One region of the Anaerotignum propionicum DSM 1682 genome, then DNA from elsewhere that is predicted to be linked to it. Evidence: riboswitches for the same ligand, from Rfam matches in the RefSeq annotation. Region 1 holds a riboswitch; the other holds the start of a gene.

Region 1 (8,037 bases):
TATTCTTGGGGCTGGATTTCGATGGGCACCCGCTTCGTAATTTCCACGCCAAAACCCCCCAAACCATAAACCTTTTCAGGATTGTTTGTAAGAAGATGTAACTCCTTGACACCTAAATCCTGCAAAATTTGTGCACCAATCCAGTATTCTCTTAAATCAGGTGCAAAGCCAAGGGCAATGTTTGCCTCTACTGTGTCCTGACCCTGTTCTTGCAGAGCATATGCCTTTAATTTATTGATTAAGCCAATGCCTCTGCCTTCCTGACGCATATATAAAAGAATCCCTCTGCCTTTTTTCTCAATTTGTCTCATGGCGGCGGCAAGCTGCTGACCGCAGTCACAACGGCAGGAGCCAAAAACATCTCCGGTTAGGCATTCTGAGTGCACACGGCACAGGATGTCCTTTCCATTGCCGATTTCCCCTTTCACTAAGGCAACGTGATGCTCCCCGGTGATATCGTTTACATAGCCATAGATTTTAAACTCTCCATAAGGAGTCGGCAGGTTTGCCACTGCTTCGCAACGTACATGTTTTTCATGGCGGCGGCAGTAGTTTTGCAAATCATGTATGGTAATAAATTTTAGATTATGTTCCTTTGCAACCTTCCACAGCTCTGGTGTCCGCATCATGGTGCCATCCTCTGCCATAATTTCACAGCAAAGACCACATTCCTTTAAACCTGCAAGACGCATTAAATCCACTGTGGCTTCGGTGTGACCTTCTCTTTTTAAAACCCCGCCTTTTCTGGCAATTAAGGGGAACATATGCCCCGGTCTGCGGAAGTCCTTAGGTTTTGCATCCTCCTCCACACATTTAAGGGCTGTGATGGAACGTTCTGCGGCTGAAATTCCTGTGGTGGTATCCACATGGTCAATGGATACGGTGAAGGCTGTGGAGTGATTGTCTGTATTTTCCGATACCATTTGGGGCAGGCCTAGTTTATGCCCCAATTCCTCACTCATTGGCATACAGATTAAACCTTTACCGTATTTCGCCATAAAGTTTACATTTTCCTGGGTGGCAAATTCTGCGGCACAGATAAAATCTCCTTCGTTTTCACGGTCTGGGTCGTCAGTGACAAGAATGATTTTTCCTTGCTTCAGTTCTTCCAATGCTTCTTCAATGGTGTGATAATTGTACATTTTTTCTCCTCCTAAAATCCATTCTCTCTTAGAAATTCTAAGGTTAAAGGTTTCTCCTGATGTTGACTGTTGTTTTCAAAAAAACGTTGTATATATTTGGCGATAACATCTGTTTCCAGATTTACGCTATCCCCGATTTTTTTATCCAATAAAATGGTCTGTGTACTTGTATGGGGGATAATACCCACGGAAAACTGGGACTGTTCCACGGAAATGACTGTTAGGCTGACACCATCAATGGCGATAGAGCCTTTTTCAATCATTTGTCGCAAAAGCGGTGTATCTGCGGTAATGAAAAGACGGATTGCATTTCCTTCCTGCTTTTTCCCCGAGATTATGCCCGTACCGTCGATATGACCGCTCACCATGTGCCCGCCAAAGCGTCCGTTTGCCGCCATCGCACGTTCCAAATGAACAGGAGAACCTTTTTGCATTTTGCCAAGATTACTCCGTTTTAGGGTTTCCGGCATAACGTCGGCAGTAAAAGAAGTTTTCGTTACATTGGTTACAGTGAGACAAACGCCATTTACTGCAATGCTATCTCCCAGTTTTGTGCCTTCCTGTATTGTTTTTGCGTGAATCAACAACTGACCACTACTATTTTGTGAAGTTATTTTTTCGATATAACCGATTTCTTCAATCAAACCTGTAAACATACAGCATCTCCTTTTCTTAGGTTTACTCTCGGGGAATTACACTGCAACAAATCCAAGAATATTCGTCCACTTTATGCAAGAATTTTTCAAAGGGTGAAGAAGGTTAGAAAATTGCCTTTTTGTTCCCTTGTTTTGATTCTATTTCATATTCTAATAAAATGTCCCCATTCAGCACTTGACTATGCAAAAGTTTTAGCCTGAAGGCATCATCCGGGTGAATAATACCTCTTCCTCCCACAGGAGTTTTTGCATCCTTACCACCAAAGATTTTAGGGGCAAAATAAATATATAGTTTCTGGGCTAGGTGAGACTGCAAAAAAGAAAAGTGTATACTTCCGCCACCTTCAACCAAAACGCTGTCAACGCCATTTTCTCCTAATTTTTTTAAAAGATTGGGCAAAGATACCTTGTTGTTTTCATCAGGCAACTGCCATAATGTAAGACCAAGGCTCTCTAAAACGCCTTTTTTTCCCATGGTATCATTAGCATAAGCGATAATGGTTTCATATACTTTTGCTGTTTTACAAATTTGACTTTCCAAAGGTATACGCAGGTGACTATCGCAAATAATACGGATAGGCTGTACTGCATGTTCGAGTCTGCAATTTAGCAAAGGATCATCCTGCAAGACCGTTTCGATGCCCACTAAGATACTGCTGTACTGATGGCGCAACTTGTGCGCGTGTTGTCGCGAGGCCTCATTGCTAATCCAACGGGAAGCACCTGTTACAGTAGCAATTTTGCCGTCGGCAGTCATGGCATATTTCAGTGCCACATAGGGCATTTTTGTTGTGATGTAGTGAAAAAATACTTGATTTATTTCGTCACATTCCTTTTGTAAAAAATGAGAGGTTACAGTGATGCCCCGTTCACGCAATGTTTTTATGCCTTTGCCCATGACTAAAGGGTTGGGGTCAGAAGATCCGATGACCACATGCTGAATGCCTGCTTCAATAATGGCATCCGTGCAAGGGGGCGTACGCCCTTGATGGCAGCAAGGCTCTAGCGTGACATAAATCGTTGCCCCTTTTGGGCTTTCCTTACAATCAGCAAGAGCCATGCGCTCGGCATGGGGTTCGCCGGCTTTATGGTGATAGCCTTCGCCAATGATTTTATTGTCTTTTACGATAACTGCTCCTACCAATGGGTTTGGACTGGTATAGCCCAGTGCTTTTTTTGCCAAAGTGATAGCGCGTTTCATATATTTTTCATTTACCATAGGGATAACTTCCTTTCCTTCAGGGGAAAGGCGGGAAAGAGTTCCCAAAGAAGTGGATAGAGAAAGAGACCTCTGTATAAGAGGGGAAATGCGATTCTTTGTATTCAAAGTACACACAAAATGAAACCGCAAATTCACAATAAAAAGCCCTGTATGTGCCAAAAAAGCTCATACAGGGCATATCAAACATTTTGAAACAGCAAAAGAAGCTCCATAAATCCATGAAAAGGAATTTATGGTATGCCAAAAAGGCATAGAAATATTGCTGTAAAAAGGGGCAATCGAAAAGAAATAAATTGCCATTTTTATGTTTGCTCTTCTTCCATCCAGACTATACTGTCGGTTTTGGAATTTCACCAAATCCTGCTTTCGCTCGCGGACTTTACCGCCGATCGGGAGTTTCACCCTGCCCTGAAGAGGTATTATGTTTTACGACACCATTATACACCACTGTCTTTAAATTGCAAGAGGAATTTTTCGGAAAGGGACTTGTCTAAATTATAAGGAAGAAAGGATCAAAATAAGCCATTATTTTTTTATTAGCGTTTTTCATAGTGGAGTTACCAGTTTTTTTGTATAAGATGGCAGTTGTAACTTTGTCGAAAATATTGTACAATAAAGAAGACAATGTATACAGTATTATTATTCATGAGGGTGTATTTTGAAAGACATTAGATTAAGAGCAAGAGCAAAAATCAACTTAACATTGGATGTAACAGGCAAGCGTGAGGACGGCTATCATCTTATTCAGAGCATTATGCAGACAGTTAGCTTGTACGACGGAATTTACATGAAGCGAATCCAAAAAGATGAAATTATTTTAAAAAGCAACCTCTCTTGGTTGCCCACGGATAACCGCAATTTGGCGTACCGTGCGGCAGAGCTGATGAAGGCCAAATACGGCATCACGGAAGGCGTTTTTATCGAAATTGATAAGCGCATTCCTGTGGCTGCAGGCTTAGCAGGGGGAAGTGCGGATTGTGCGGCTGTATTGGTTGGAATGAATCGCTTGTTTGATTTAGGGCTTTCCATGAAAGAATTGGAAAGCTTGGCTTTTCTTTTGGGGTCAGACATCCCATACTGCGTTCAAAGGGGAACAGTAGTATCTGAGGGTGTTGGAGAAATCTTGACGCCGGTGAAATGCCAATGTCCTATGTGTTATGTTGTACTGGCGAAGCTTCCTGTCAGCGTTTCTACGGCGACGGTATACCGTGGATTGGATTGGCAGAGTGTCCAGGATCATCCCGATACAAAAGGGATGATACAAGCTATGGCTGAGGCGGATATTACAAAAATGGGGAGGCTTCTGGGAAACGTTCTGGAGACTGTGACTATACCCATGCATCCGCAAATTGCTCAGCTAAAGGAGGAATTGGTTCATCTTGGTGCGGAAGGTGCCTTGATGAGCGGGAGCGGTCCTACGGTTTTTGGGCTGTTTAAGGAAGAAGAGAATGCAAAGAAGGCGGCATCGGCAATCCGGAAAAAATTCGGTTTGAAGGAGGTTGTAGCCACCAAGATTTACCACAGTGACAGTGGTAAGAGAGGAGAACAAAGAAATGGAAGAAACAAAATTTAATATTAATACCAATGAGTACCTGCCACTTCGGGACGTAGTTTTTCATACCTTGAGAGAGGCAATTTTAGTGGGGAAATTAGTTCCCGGCGAAAGACTGATGGAGAATCAGCTGGCAGATAAGCTTGGTGTTAGCAGAACTCCCGTCAGAGAGGCATTGCGTATGCTGGCATTGGAAAATCTGGTGGAGCTTGTGCCCAGAAAGGGAGCCCAGGTGCTGGATATGAGCGAAAAGGATATTGTTAATATTCTTGAGGTTAGAGGGGCTTTGGAAAGTCTTGCCACCAGCATTGCCTGCGTGAAGATGAAGAAAGAAGATCTTCAACAGTTGAAGAAGTTGGAGGGCGAGTTTGAGCGTGCCATTGACGAAAATGATTTGGAACGAATTATTCAGCTTGATGAGGATTTTCACGACCTGATACTAAAGTCAACAGAAAATGACAAATTAGCTCAGATTTATCAGAATTTACGTATTCAGCTTTACCGCTATCGTATGGCACATTTAAAGGCAGACAGTTCAATCCCTGCCGTTGTTGCCCATCATAGAGGGATATTACGAGCAATCGAAAATCATGATGCTGATGAAGGTGCAACAGTTGCCCATGGTCACATCAAATATCACACAGAGTTTATTTTGCGTTCTATTCGCAATAAATAATTAATAATGCTCCCGGAGAGCATGGAGGAAGGGTGTCGGCAAAGCCGACACCCTTTAAAATTCAATTTCTTTTTACCTTTCTTTCGTGTAAGAAATTTTTTATATCTAAATAGCAGTGGCTCTTGAGTGCATTGCTTTCCTTAGTTGTATAACAATCACTTTGTCCGGCATTAAAGCCATAGGGAACCCTATGGTTTTTTATATGCCTTTGCAAATTATGAGCCGGAATTCGGAGTTTACAAAAGGCAATACTTACTTTTATCAAGGAATACTATTCTAATAGCAGAGTAATTTTATCGTTGGGGCACAGTTTTTCGGTTATGCTGTCTTTTACTTGCAATCCGCTGTTGAATAATTTACAATAATATTAGTTTTAGTCGAATGAGATAAGGGAAAGTGGGTGGTACCAAGGTGATTGATGAAAAGGAAAATTTTCCCCGCAGAGATGAGCGGGTAATATACGGAGTAAAAAAGAGAAAGGCATCGAAGCAGAATAACGAAAATCGAACAAAAAGGTTGCAAAAGCCCCAAAATGGGCAAAGGAGAAGGCCCAAAAGTCGAATATCATTGCCTAAAAAACAAATGCTTTTGGGGATAGCTGTACTGATTTTTGTGGTGATTTTGTTTCTTTTTGTGCGAAAAGATGGCACTGAGGTTTTCGTTGGAGCAGAAAGTGTTGGTGTACTGGAGGGGCGTGGGGTGAGCGCAAAAACCATTACGGGCACAATTGAAACGCAGCTTGCAGGGATTGTTGGTGCCCAGGTTAAGCTAAACGAGGAAATAAAAACAGTTGGCATTCATATTGGAAGCAGCCGAAAAAAGGATGTCTGCACCCTGGAGCATTTGATACCGAAAATTCGGAATATGGTTACATATAAAGTCAATGCGGCCATTATTATGATTGATGGAGGCAAAGGAGTTGTTTTGGCCAATGAGGAGCAGGCAAACAACGTTTTAAAGGCCATAAAGGAGCCTTACCTTCCTGCTGAAGGAGTTGAGGCAAAGACGGAGTGGTTGGAAACTGTTACTGTTGCCACCGACTATGTGGATTCTGATGAGGTTCTTTCAGAAAAAGATGCCATAGCATCCCTGCAATCCACCACAATGGTTACAGGGACTTATACCGTAGTATCGAATGACGCATTATTTAAAATTGCCAAAAAGTATGAATGTACTTTGGAAGATTTGCTGAAATTAAATCCAGGGATGACCGTACAAACAGGCATCCATGTGGGTCAGGTGCTTAATGTTCCCATCAGTAAGCCCAAAATTTCTGTAAAGACAATAGAAACTCAAGTTTTAACCACAGTGGAACCCAAAACTTATGAATATCAAACGGACAACACCCAACCCAAAAGCTATCAAAAAGTGAAGCAACAGGGTCGCGCCGGACAGAAAAAGAGCACAATTCAAATTACGAGGATAAATGGCTTTGTTCAGGAAGAAAAAGAAATTTCCAAAGAAATTATCACTCAGCCTGTTCCAGAAATCATCGTAAGAGGAACCTTATAATATACTGCAAAGAGGGCATACTTTCCAAGTCAGGAGGTATGCCTTTCACAGAAAGAAGGAGGAATTTAAATGGGAATTAAATTCACAGTGCAAGGGGAAGCAGTACAAAAAACGGAGATTTTTGCTCTTTCGCCAGAGGTTCGCCGTTGTCATGAGGCGCTCCACAATAAAACAGGCAGAGGAAATGATTTTGTTGGTTGGGTTGATTTACCGGAAAATTATAATAAAGAAGAGTTCGCCAGTATCAAAAAGGCCGCTGCAAAAATCAGACGGGATAGCAGTGTGCTGATTGTGGTTGGCATTGGCGGCTCTTATCTGGGGACAAGAACTGCCTTGGAATTTATCAAAAGTCCATATTATAATCAACTGAAAAGGGATACACCGGAGATTTACTTTGCAGGAAATAATATCAGCTCAGCTTATTTGAACGACATCTTGCAGATTTTAGGGGATAGGGATTTTTCTATCAACGTGATTTCAAAATCAGGAACCACAACGGAGCCGGCTATTGCCTTTCGCATTTTCAAACAGCTTTTGGAGAAAAAGTATGGAAAAGAGGAAGCAGCTAAACGCATATTTGCCACCACTGACCAGACAAGAGGTGCACTGAAGGAAATGTGCAATGAACAGGGGTATGAAACCTTTGTAATCCCCGATGATATTGGCGGCAGGTTTACAGTGTTAACGGCGGTGGGTTTATTGGCTATGGCTGTGGCTGGCGTGGACATTGATGCAGTGATGGATGGTGCAAAGGCGGCAATGGAGTCATATAGTAATCCAAATATTCAGGAAAATGAATGCTATCAATATGCAGCAATGCGTCATTTGCTTTATAAACAAGGGAAGACCATTGAAATTTTAGCAAATTATGAGCCCCATCTGACCTCCTTTGGAGAGTGGTTTAAACAGCTCTTTGGGGAAAGTGAAGGAAAGGAAGGTAAGGGTATCTTCCCTGTTACAGCAAATTTTTCAACGGATTTGCATTCTTTTGGTCAGTTTATTCAAGAGGGAGGAAGGTATTTCTTTGAAACGGTTTTGTGGTGCAAGGAGCCGAAAACCCCTGCAATCATTCCATATGACGAAGCAGATGGGGATGGATTGAATTTCTTGGCAGGAAAGGAAATGCAATTTGTTAACAATAAGGCTTTTGGAGGAACCATGCTTGCTCATATGGATGGTGGGGTACCCAACATGGTTATCCAGATAGACCGTATGGATGAATGGCATTTTGGTGCACTGATTTATTTCTTTGAAAAAGCCGTTGGCATCAGCGGGTA
Region 2 (8,037 bases), 320 kb from region 1:
TGAGACCATGGTGATATTTCGTCTCCCTTTAGTCCATCAGGATAACCCCTGCCATCCCACCGTTCATGATGATGCCTACATATATCATAAGCATAATGATAAACAGAATTATGATGAATTGCAGGAATCTGATCTAATAATTCGCAGCCTCTAACAGTATGGGTTTTCATAATCAAAAACTCCTCAGCTGTAAGCCTGCCCGGCTTATTTAAAATATAGTCGGGAATTGCGATTTTTCCCACATCATGCATAATTGCCGCAGTGGCAATCTTATCTATTTCCGCTTTCTTCAAACCTTTTCCAAAGGCTGTCTTTTGCAGAAAAAATAATGTCAAATCATGAATTCGTTTGACATGTTCTCCGCTTTCACAATCTCGAAATTCAATAGCGGTAGCCAATGCCCCAATCATTGCATTGTTCAAGCCCTGAATTTCTTTCGTTTTCTCATCCAACTCTATTTCTTGCAATTGTACCTGTTGGTTTAATTGATTGCGCATGGTACAAAGCTCCATAATGCTTTCTATCCGTTTTTTCACAATATGGGCAATAATTGGGCGTTCTATAACGTCCATAACACCCAATTCATACCCACGAAGGGTAGACTCCTCCGTGCACTCTGCCGTAATCAAAAAAACCGGCACCTTTTCCATGAAGTTTCGCTCATGCAAAATCTCCAGAACACCAAAACCGTCCATTACCGGCATAATAATATCCAGCACCACTGCTGCTAAGATTTCCCCATGAGCATCAATAACCTCCAGGGCCTCTATCCCGTTTTCAGCCTCCAAAATTGTATACTTATCTTGAAAAATTTCACGGAGGATTACACGGTTTACTTCAACATCATCTACTACCAATATCGCCCTTCTTTCATTCGCCGCCATGCTTTTCCTCCATTTCAGATTTTTATTCAAACGACTCGCAAATGATTCCCTTCGGCTACCCCTTGATAAAACAAGAGCTTGTACCCCTTTCAACTATTTCGAAAGCCCCGCAAAAGTGGGCGGGGTTTTCCGAAAATCCGTTAACACATTAATTGGTAAATTTTACCTTACTTTTTAATTATAACATAAGGGAAACAGAGGGTAAAGATTTCTTAGATGCAAAAACAAATTCCTACATTAAAATTGCTCAATATCTATAATCTCCGGATCATATCCTTGTTTCAGAGCCTTTTGGCAAATGGAATAAAACATATCTGTATAGTCGCTCAGATAAAAGGTTCTTTCACCTGCCTTTTCCTCAAGGTTTACAATGCCCTTTTCCTGCAAAAAAAGCTTTACTTGTTTTGCCGTGGCTTTTGCCGGATCAACCAGCTTTACTTCATCCCCCACAATGCCACCGATACATTTCTTCAACAAGGGATAATGGGTGCAACCCAAAACCAAAGAGTCGATGCCCTTTGCCAACAAATCCTCCAAATATTTTTCCGCTGCCAATCGAGCCACCTGGTTATCCGTCCAGCCTTCCTCAGCCAATGGAACAAACAGGGGACACGCTCTGGAAAACACCTGCATTTCCCCATCTTTTTTGCAAATCATTTTTTCATATGCCCCAGAGCGCACTGTAGCCGCCGTACCGATTACACCGATTTTTTTGTTGTGGGTGGATCGAAGGGCTTCACCCACCCCTGCATCCACCACCCCAAAAATAGGTACATCGAAGGCGCTATGCAGCTCTTCCAAGCTATTGGAGCTGGCCGTATTGCAGGCAACAATAATCGCCTTTACTTCCTTGGTAAGCAAAAAGCGTACATTTTGCTTGGAAAACTTCGTCACCGCCTCCTTTGACTTGCTGCCATAGGGTAAGCGGGCTGTATCGCCAAAATAAACGATATTTTCATGAGGCATGACCTTCATGACCTGTTTTACAACTGTCAATCCGCCCACTCCCGAGTCAAATATACCAATCGGTCTTTTATCCATAAGGTTCCTTCTTTCTTTTCAGCCTCGGATTCCATTATCACGGGTGAGGGCCAATTCAATCAAGCAATCCATTAGTTCTGCTTTTGTTACTCCAGCCGTTTCCCACAGCATAGGATACATACTAATAGCAGTAAAGCCGGGCATAGTGTTGATTTCATTAAACAAAACCCGCCCTGTTTCCTCCTCCATAAAAAAGTCAACCCGCGACAAACCGCTGCCATCTACCGCCTGATAAATTTTTGCGGCAATCTTTCGTATGGTTTTCTCTTCCTCAGCTGTAATAGGAGCAGGGATTACAGTACGGGACTCGCTATTGTTATATTTCGCATCATAATCATAAAATTCTGCCGCCGGCAACACCTCGCCGACACCGCTCACTACAGGCGCCTCATTGCCAAGAACAGAGCATTCAAATTCTCTGCCAATAATCGCCTCTTCCACAATAATTTTACGGTCATACTCTGCCGCCAAGTTGATTGCATTGACTAAGGTTTCTTTGTTTTTAGCCTTGCTAATGCCCACGGATGAGCCTGTATTTGCGGGTTTTACAAAGCAAGGATAGCCCAGCTTCTTTTCCACCCGCTCCACCAATTTATCCATATCTTCCAGCTCCTCTTTTTGAAACCAGATGTATTTCGCTTGAGGAACTGCTGCATTTTTTGCAATTAATTTGGTAAAAACCTTATCCATGCAGACAGCAGAGGATAAAACACCGCAGCCTACATAAGGGATACATGCCATTTCCAAGAGACCTTGAATGGTTCCGTCTTCCCCCCATGCACCATGCAGAGCTGGAATTACCACATCCACAGGAATTACCTTTACATGTCCGTTTACTATTTTCAAAAGGGCTTTTTGCTTAGCATCAGGGCTTATAATTGCGGGGGTTGCATATTTCTCCCATTGGCCTGTTTTGATATGCTCTGTAGGGCCTGTATAAACAAGCCATTCTCCTTCTTTTGTAATACCGACTGGGATAACCTGATACTTTTTACTATCTATTTCATTAATCATCGTTGTTGCAGACATTCTGGAAACTTCGTGTTCTGACGACTGTCCGCCGAATAATACGATTACAGTTTTTCTATTCATATACAAACCTCTTTTCTGCTCCTAAAAGCCGAGTCCAATCAGTACCATTATATGCAATCTATCATTGGCTGACAATAAAAAAATTGATAATTCCTTTTTTCAGCTTATTCATGGCAAAAAAAACAAGTCGTCCCCCGTGTTGAACAGAGGAACGACCTTTCACATCAAAGTTGTTTCGCCACAAATGCTTCCATTGGATTAAGCATTACCCTTTAAAAGATGGGAAATGGATTTATACAATAAAAACGTCATAGTGCCGTTGATACCCGCCTTTAACAAGTTAAAAGGAATGATGATAGGAACCAGCATAGGAATAACTTTTTCTAAAGGCATATTCATGAATAAGGGTGTGAATATCATGTTCATGATAACCATAGCCCCAGTCTGCACTAAAGCACCAACCACTAGAGCAAGAACTGCGTTTTTTCTGGTTTTATTTTTCTTATAAATGCTTCCTGCAACGAAGGCACATGCGCCTGTTGCAAAAATATGCATTACGATGCCTATAATCCCACTGCCTGCACTCACCGTTAAACCCTGCACTATGGAAACAACGATTGCAAGCAATAAGCCTGCAACGGGACCAAAGGCAAAAGCACCAATTAAAATTGGGATATCGGCAGGGTCATATTCCAAGAATGCCGCCGCAGGGATCAAAGGAAAGTGAATTGCAGACACCAACACAATAGAGATAGCCCCTAGCATTGCCAAAGACACCATAACCCTTGTGGACATTTTTTTGTTGTTTTTTGTTACTGTTACTTTTGAAGATACGTTTTCCATTTACTTCTCCTCCATTTTCGTCTAAAATTTTCAGGTTATCGCCAAGAAATAAAAGCGAACTTCTTCTTTCTAACGGGCTTTATCCCACAGCAAAAGAAAAAGCCTGAAAATCTTCAGGCTAAATAAGCAAAATAAAGGCTGACGGAAATTCGCAGAAAAAAATACTTTTTTCCACAAAAAAACATCAAACTTTTATTCTTCTTCCATCCAGACTATACTGTCGGTTTTGGAGTTACACCAAATCCTGCGCAAGTGCGCTCGCGGACTTTACCGCCGATCGGGAATTTCACCCTGCCCTGAAGAATTTCATATATTTAATTACAGTCACATTATAAATCCAAGAGAAAGGAAAGTCAACACCAAATAACAAGATTTTTCTGCATTCTTATGGAGATTTCGCCAATTTTGTCCTGAAAAGTTAAGGTTTGGGCTATCTCTTCTCTTGGGCATCCGATGAATTTTTACGCTGGTCTTCCCCTTTTTTTCTGAAAAAGCTCAAGCCTAAATTTAGTAAAACCAGCGCCAATAAAAATCCTAAAAACAAAGGCAGCACCGGGGGTATGTCCTGACCCTGTTTAGCTGCAGTTGTCAACATAAATAATAGCAAAGCATTCACTCCCTTTCGTTTTTTAATCTCTTATTACAAACCCATGGAATACGGTTTCTGTAAAGTAACAAAAGTAATTCTAATGATTCAAAAGATGGGATTGTTTCAATCTTTTTCTATACTGTTTTTAAAGATATTTTACTTGAAACATCTATTTTAGATACTATATAATATATCATACCTGATTTTTGTGCACAAAAAAAGCCCTTATTGCAAAGCAATGGGCTTTTTACATTTCTTAATCCTGTGTATAAGGCATCAGGGCTACGTGTCTTGCTCTTTTGATAGCAGTTGTCAACGCTCTCTGGTGCTTAGCGCAGTTGCCTGTAATTCTTCTGGGAAGGATTTTGCCTCTTTCAGAAACATATCTTCTCAGCTTATTTACATCTTTGTAGTCTACGGTTGTTATTTTATCCGCACAACATTGGCAAACGCGTTTTTTTCTACGACCACGTTTTTTCTGAATCATGTCTAAGTCCTCCTTCTTTACTGAATTTTAGAAGGGCAGATCGTCGTCTTCGATGCTTTCATCGATTGGGTAAAAGCCATCATCTTGGGCTGTCTGCTTGGGTGCAGCGGGGGCATCGGCCTTATGGCCTTCGAAGGATGCTTTGCTTTCGGCAAAGTATTGCTCCTCTACCACAACGTCTGTGCTCCAGCGTTTTTTGCCCTCGTTATCGTCCCAGGAGCGAACCTGAAGTCTACCGATAACGCTAACCATCTGACCTTTTTTGAAGTATTTTTCCGCGAATTCGCCTGCTTTACCAAAGGAAACACAATTGATAAAGTCAGCGTCGGGCTCGCCTTGGCGTTTGAAACGGCGGTTCACCGCCAAAGAGTATCTGGCTACGGCCAAAGGTTCATTTCCCTGAGAATATCTAACCTCGGGGTCCTTGGTCAATCGACCCATAAGAATCACTTTGTTCATAGGATTACCTCCTTCTTACGCCTCTTTGCGGATAATGAGATAACGTAAAACGTTTTCCATAATACGCATACGAGCTTCAACTTCTGCGGGAGCATTAGCGGGAGCTTCGAATGTTGTGAAGCTTAAGAAACCTTCGTTTACTTTTTTAATTTCGTAAGCAAGCTTTCTTTTGCCCCAATCATCAACTTTTTCGATTTTCGCGCCGAATCTTTCCAAAGTAGCCTGAACTTTCGCTACTTCTTCTACTCTGCCTTCTTCGTCCAGTGCGGGACTTAAAACCATAGCTAATTCGTACTTGTTCATGTGGGTTACACCTCCTTTTGGACATATGGCTCTCCCCTTATTGGGAGAACAAGGATTTGAGTCGGCACAATTACCGACTCTAAAATAAAATATCACAAAAAACACGGTAGTGCAAGCTTTTTTTCCTCTTTCTCATGATTTCGAAGGCTTTTCTGCTTAATCTCCATATTCCTGTTCCAATTTTTTCATTCTGCGCTCCTCCAAACGAACGAACATGGCTCTGGCCAGAAAGAACACAACACAAAAAGTAACAATATAAGAAATTGCGAATTCTTTAGATACTTGTCTGCCGCTAAACAGCCAAAACAGAAAGAAAAACACAATTCCCACAAGGGCTCCTGCAATATTTCTTTTTGGACTCATCTGCTGGCGAAGATTTGTAGCCAGGACTACCCCCAATTGACGACTGCGCACCATTTGGTAGATAGGAGCCACAATCATAATCACATACTCCGTAATGCACTGGGTTAAATCCATTTTAAAAAATAACACTTTTACCAAAAAGGCCGCCACAACAAAAAGATATGCTAACTGAAATAATTCCCCATAAATCTTATTTTTAGACTGCTCCACTCTTTCATCTTTTATCTTCATTTTAATTACCTCCTATTATTCAAATTTTCAATCGTCGCTCCACTGTTCTTCCAGCTTCTTTTTTCTTTCCTTTTCCGCCGGAATGATAATGCCCCCAAGGGCAACAGCAATAAAACCATAAATCAGTAAGGTTGCAACCCAATTAATTACACTTTCTATGCCTCCAACCCAGCCTGCTAAAATAACCAAAATTGTGCTCATAAGTAACAAACTATACATTATTCTTTTGTTTAGCCTTCTGTCATCAGGAAAAGCAATCCCCAATTGCCTTGGGCGAATGTTGAAATACAAAGGCGTTAGCAATATAAAAATAAATTCTGTAATGCATTGTTGATAATTCATATCAAAATAAAAGAGCTTCGCTATAACAGAGATAAAGCAAAGGTAATAAATTGCGATAAACCACTCTGTTGAAATTTTGTTTTTGACCCGCTCCAAACGTTCATCTTCAAATTTTCTTTGGGCTAACATAAAATCCCCTCCTATTTTTTATTTTTCTTCTTCCCAAAACAAATCATCCAACGTTTTACCCAGTGCCTTGCATAGGGCAATACATAAATTGATAGTAGGATTATATTTTCCCGCTTCAATCATACCAATGGTCTGCCTTGTTACGCCCACCCTTTGGGCAAGCTCATCCTGAGAAAGGTCTAAAGCCGCTCTGGCAGACTTGATTTTTAAATTTTTCATTTCACCACTTCCTCTCTTGCTATACTCTTGTTATACAATATATTATTCTTAATGTCAATTATATTTTACATAAAATTTAAAATAAATTGCATTTTGCAACATAACTTGTGTTATAACCCCTTTCCAATTATAATAGTAGGTAAACGTGAACGAAGGAAGAAAGGTGAAACCAATGATTACAAAAGTGTATGAGAATCCAAATATTTATAAAATAGATGTACCTCTCCCTAATAATCCCCTGAAAAACTTAAATTGCTATGTAGTGCAGGATAACGGGGAAAGCCTGATTGTTGATACAGGCTTTAACCGCCCCGAATGCAAAGAAGCTTTACTTGACGGCTTACGAGAGCTAAATGTGGACTGGGAAAAAACAAATATGTTCCTTACCCATCTTCATTCTGACCACTCAGGCCTTGCCCCTGCGGTGATGCACGGAAAACCGGGTAATATCTATATGAGCAAAAACGACCATGACTATCTGGGTTGGATTTTAAATGGAAACCGATGGGATACCTTCGATGAAATTTACCGAAAAGAAGGCTTCACCAGAGAGCAATTGGATTGGCTGAAGGAAGAAAACCCTGCCAGAGGCTTTGAACCTGATTACTATTTTGATGCCATCACCGTAGGTGACGGTGATCATTTGAAAGTGGGCTCTTTTACATTTCAGTGTGTATTTGTTCCCGGCCATACACCGGGGCAAACCTGTTTATATCTACCCAAGGAAAAATTGATGCTCTCTGCCGACCACATTTTGTTTGATATTACACCAAACATCACGGCTTGGGTGAACATAGAGGATTCTCTGGGAGATTATTTAGACAGCTTAGTAAAAATTCGTGCCTTTGATATGAAAACAGTATTACCCGCTCACAGAAAAAATGAAATGGATGTTTATGTACGCATTGAAGAAATCATTCATCATCATTTGATTCGCTTGGAGGAAACCATTGATGCATTGGAGAAGTTCCCCAATGCCCATGCAACCCAAATCGGGTCTTGTTTAAAATGGTCCATGCGAGGGAAAACTTGGGAAGAATTTCCCCTTTCCCAGCGTTGGTTTGCTGTGGGTGAAACCATGTCCCATTTGGATTATTTAATCAAACGAGGCATGG

The links. Region 1 has a riboswitch for FMN ahead of ribD (bifunctional diaminohydroxyphosphoribosylaminopyrimidine deaminase/5-amino-6-(5-phosphoribosylamino)uracil reductase RibD). Riboswitches for the same ligand answer to the same signal wherever they lie in the genome.
Region 2: it holds a riboswitch for FMN, as region 1 does, so the genes downstream of both, CPRO_RS00300 (ECF transporter S component) here and ribD (bifunctional diaminohydroxyphosphoribosylaminopyrimidine deaminase/5-amino-6-(5-phosphoribosylamino)uracil reductase RibD) in region 1, are expected to answer to the same signal.

The regions. Positions count from the first base shown of each region.
Region 1 is NZ_CP014223.1:2,859,668-2,867,704, reverse strand. Features, by position in the region: gene CPRO_RS13445 (bifunctional 3,4-dihydroxy-2-butanone-4-phosphate synthase/GTP cyclohydrolase II) at 1-1,142, opposite strand, end outside; gene ribE (riboflavin synthase) at 1,154-1,798, opposite strand; gene ribD (bifunctional diaminohydroxyphosphoribosylaminopyrimidine deaminase/5-amino-6-(5-phosphoribosylamino)uracil reductase RibD) at 1,902-3,017, opposite strand; FMN riboswitch at 3,328-3,440, opposite strand; gene ispE (4-(cytidine 5'-diphospho)-2-C-methyl-D-erythritol kinase) at 3,679-4,593, shown strand; gene CPRO_RS13425 (GntR family transcriptional regulator) at 4,574-5,248, shown strand; gene CPRO_RS13420 (G5 domain-containing protein) at 5,660-6,760, shown strand; gene CPRO_RS13415 (glucose-6-phosphate isomerase) at 6,830-8,037, shown strand, end outside.
Region 2 is NZ_CP014223.1:63,528-71,564, reverse strand. Features, by position in the region: gene CPRO_RS14760 (HD-GYP domain-containing protein) at 1-884, opposite strand, end outside; gene murI (glutamate racemase) at 1,122-1,925, opposite strand; gene CPRO_RS00305 (D-alanine--D-alanine ligase family protein) at 1,944-3,017, opposite strand; gene CPRO_RS00300 (ECF transporter S component) at 3,216-3,800, opposite strand; FMN riboswitch at 3,992-4,108, opposite strand; gene rpsR (30S ribosomal protein S18) at 4,646-4,876, opposite strand; gene CPRO_RS00290 (single-stranded DNA-binding protein) at 4,904-5,335, opposite strand; gene rpsF (30S ribosomal protein S6) at 5,351-5,638, opposite strand; gene CPRO_RS00280 (DUF6773 family protein) at 5,795-6,232, opposite strand; gene CPRO_RS00275 (DUF6773 family protein) at 6,260-6,703, opposite strand; gene CPRO_RS00270 (helix-turn-helix transcriptional regulator) at 6,722-6,922, opposite strand; gene CPRO_RS00265 (MBL fold metallo-hydrolase) at 7,095-8,037, shown strand, end outside.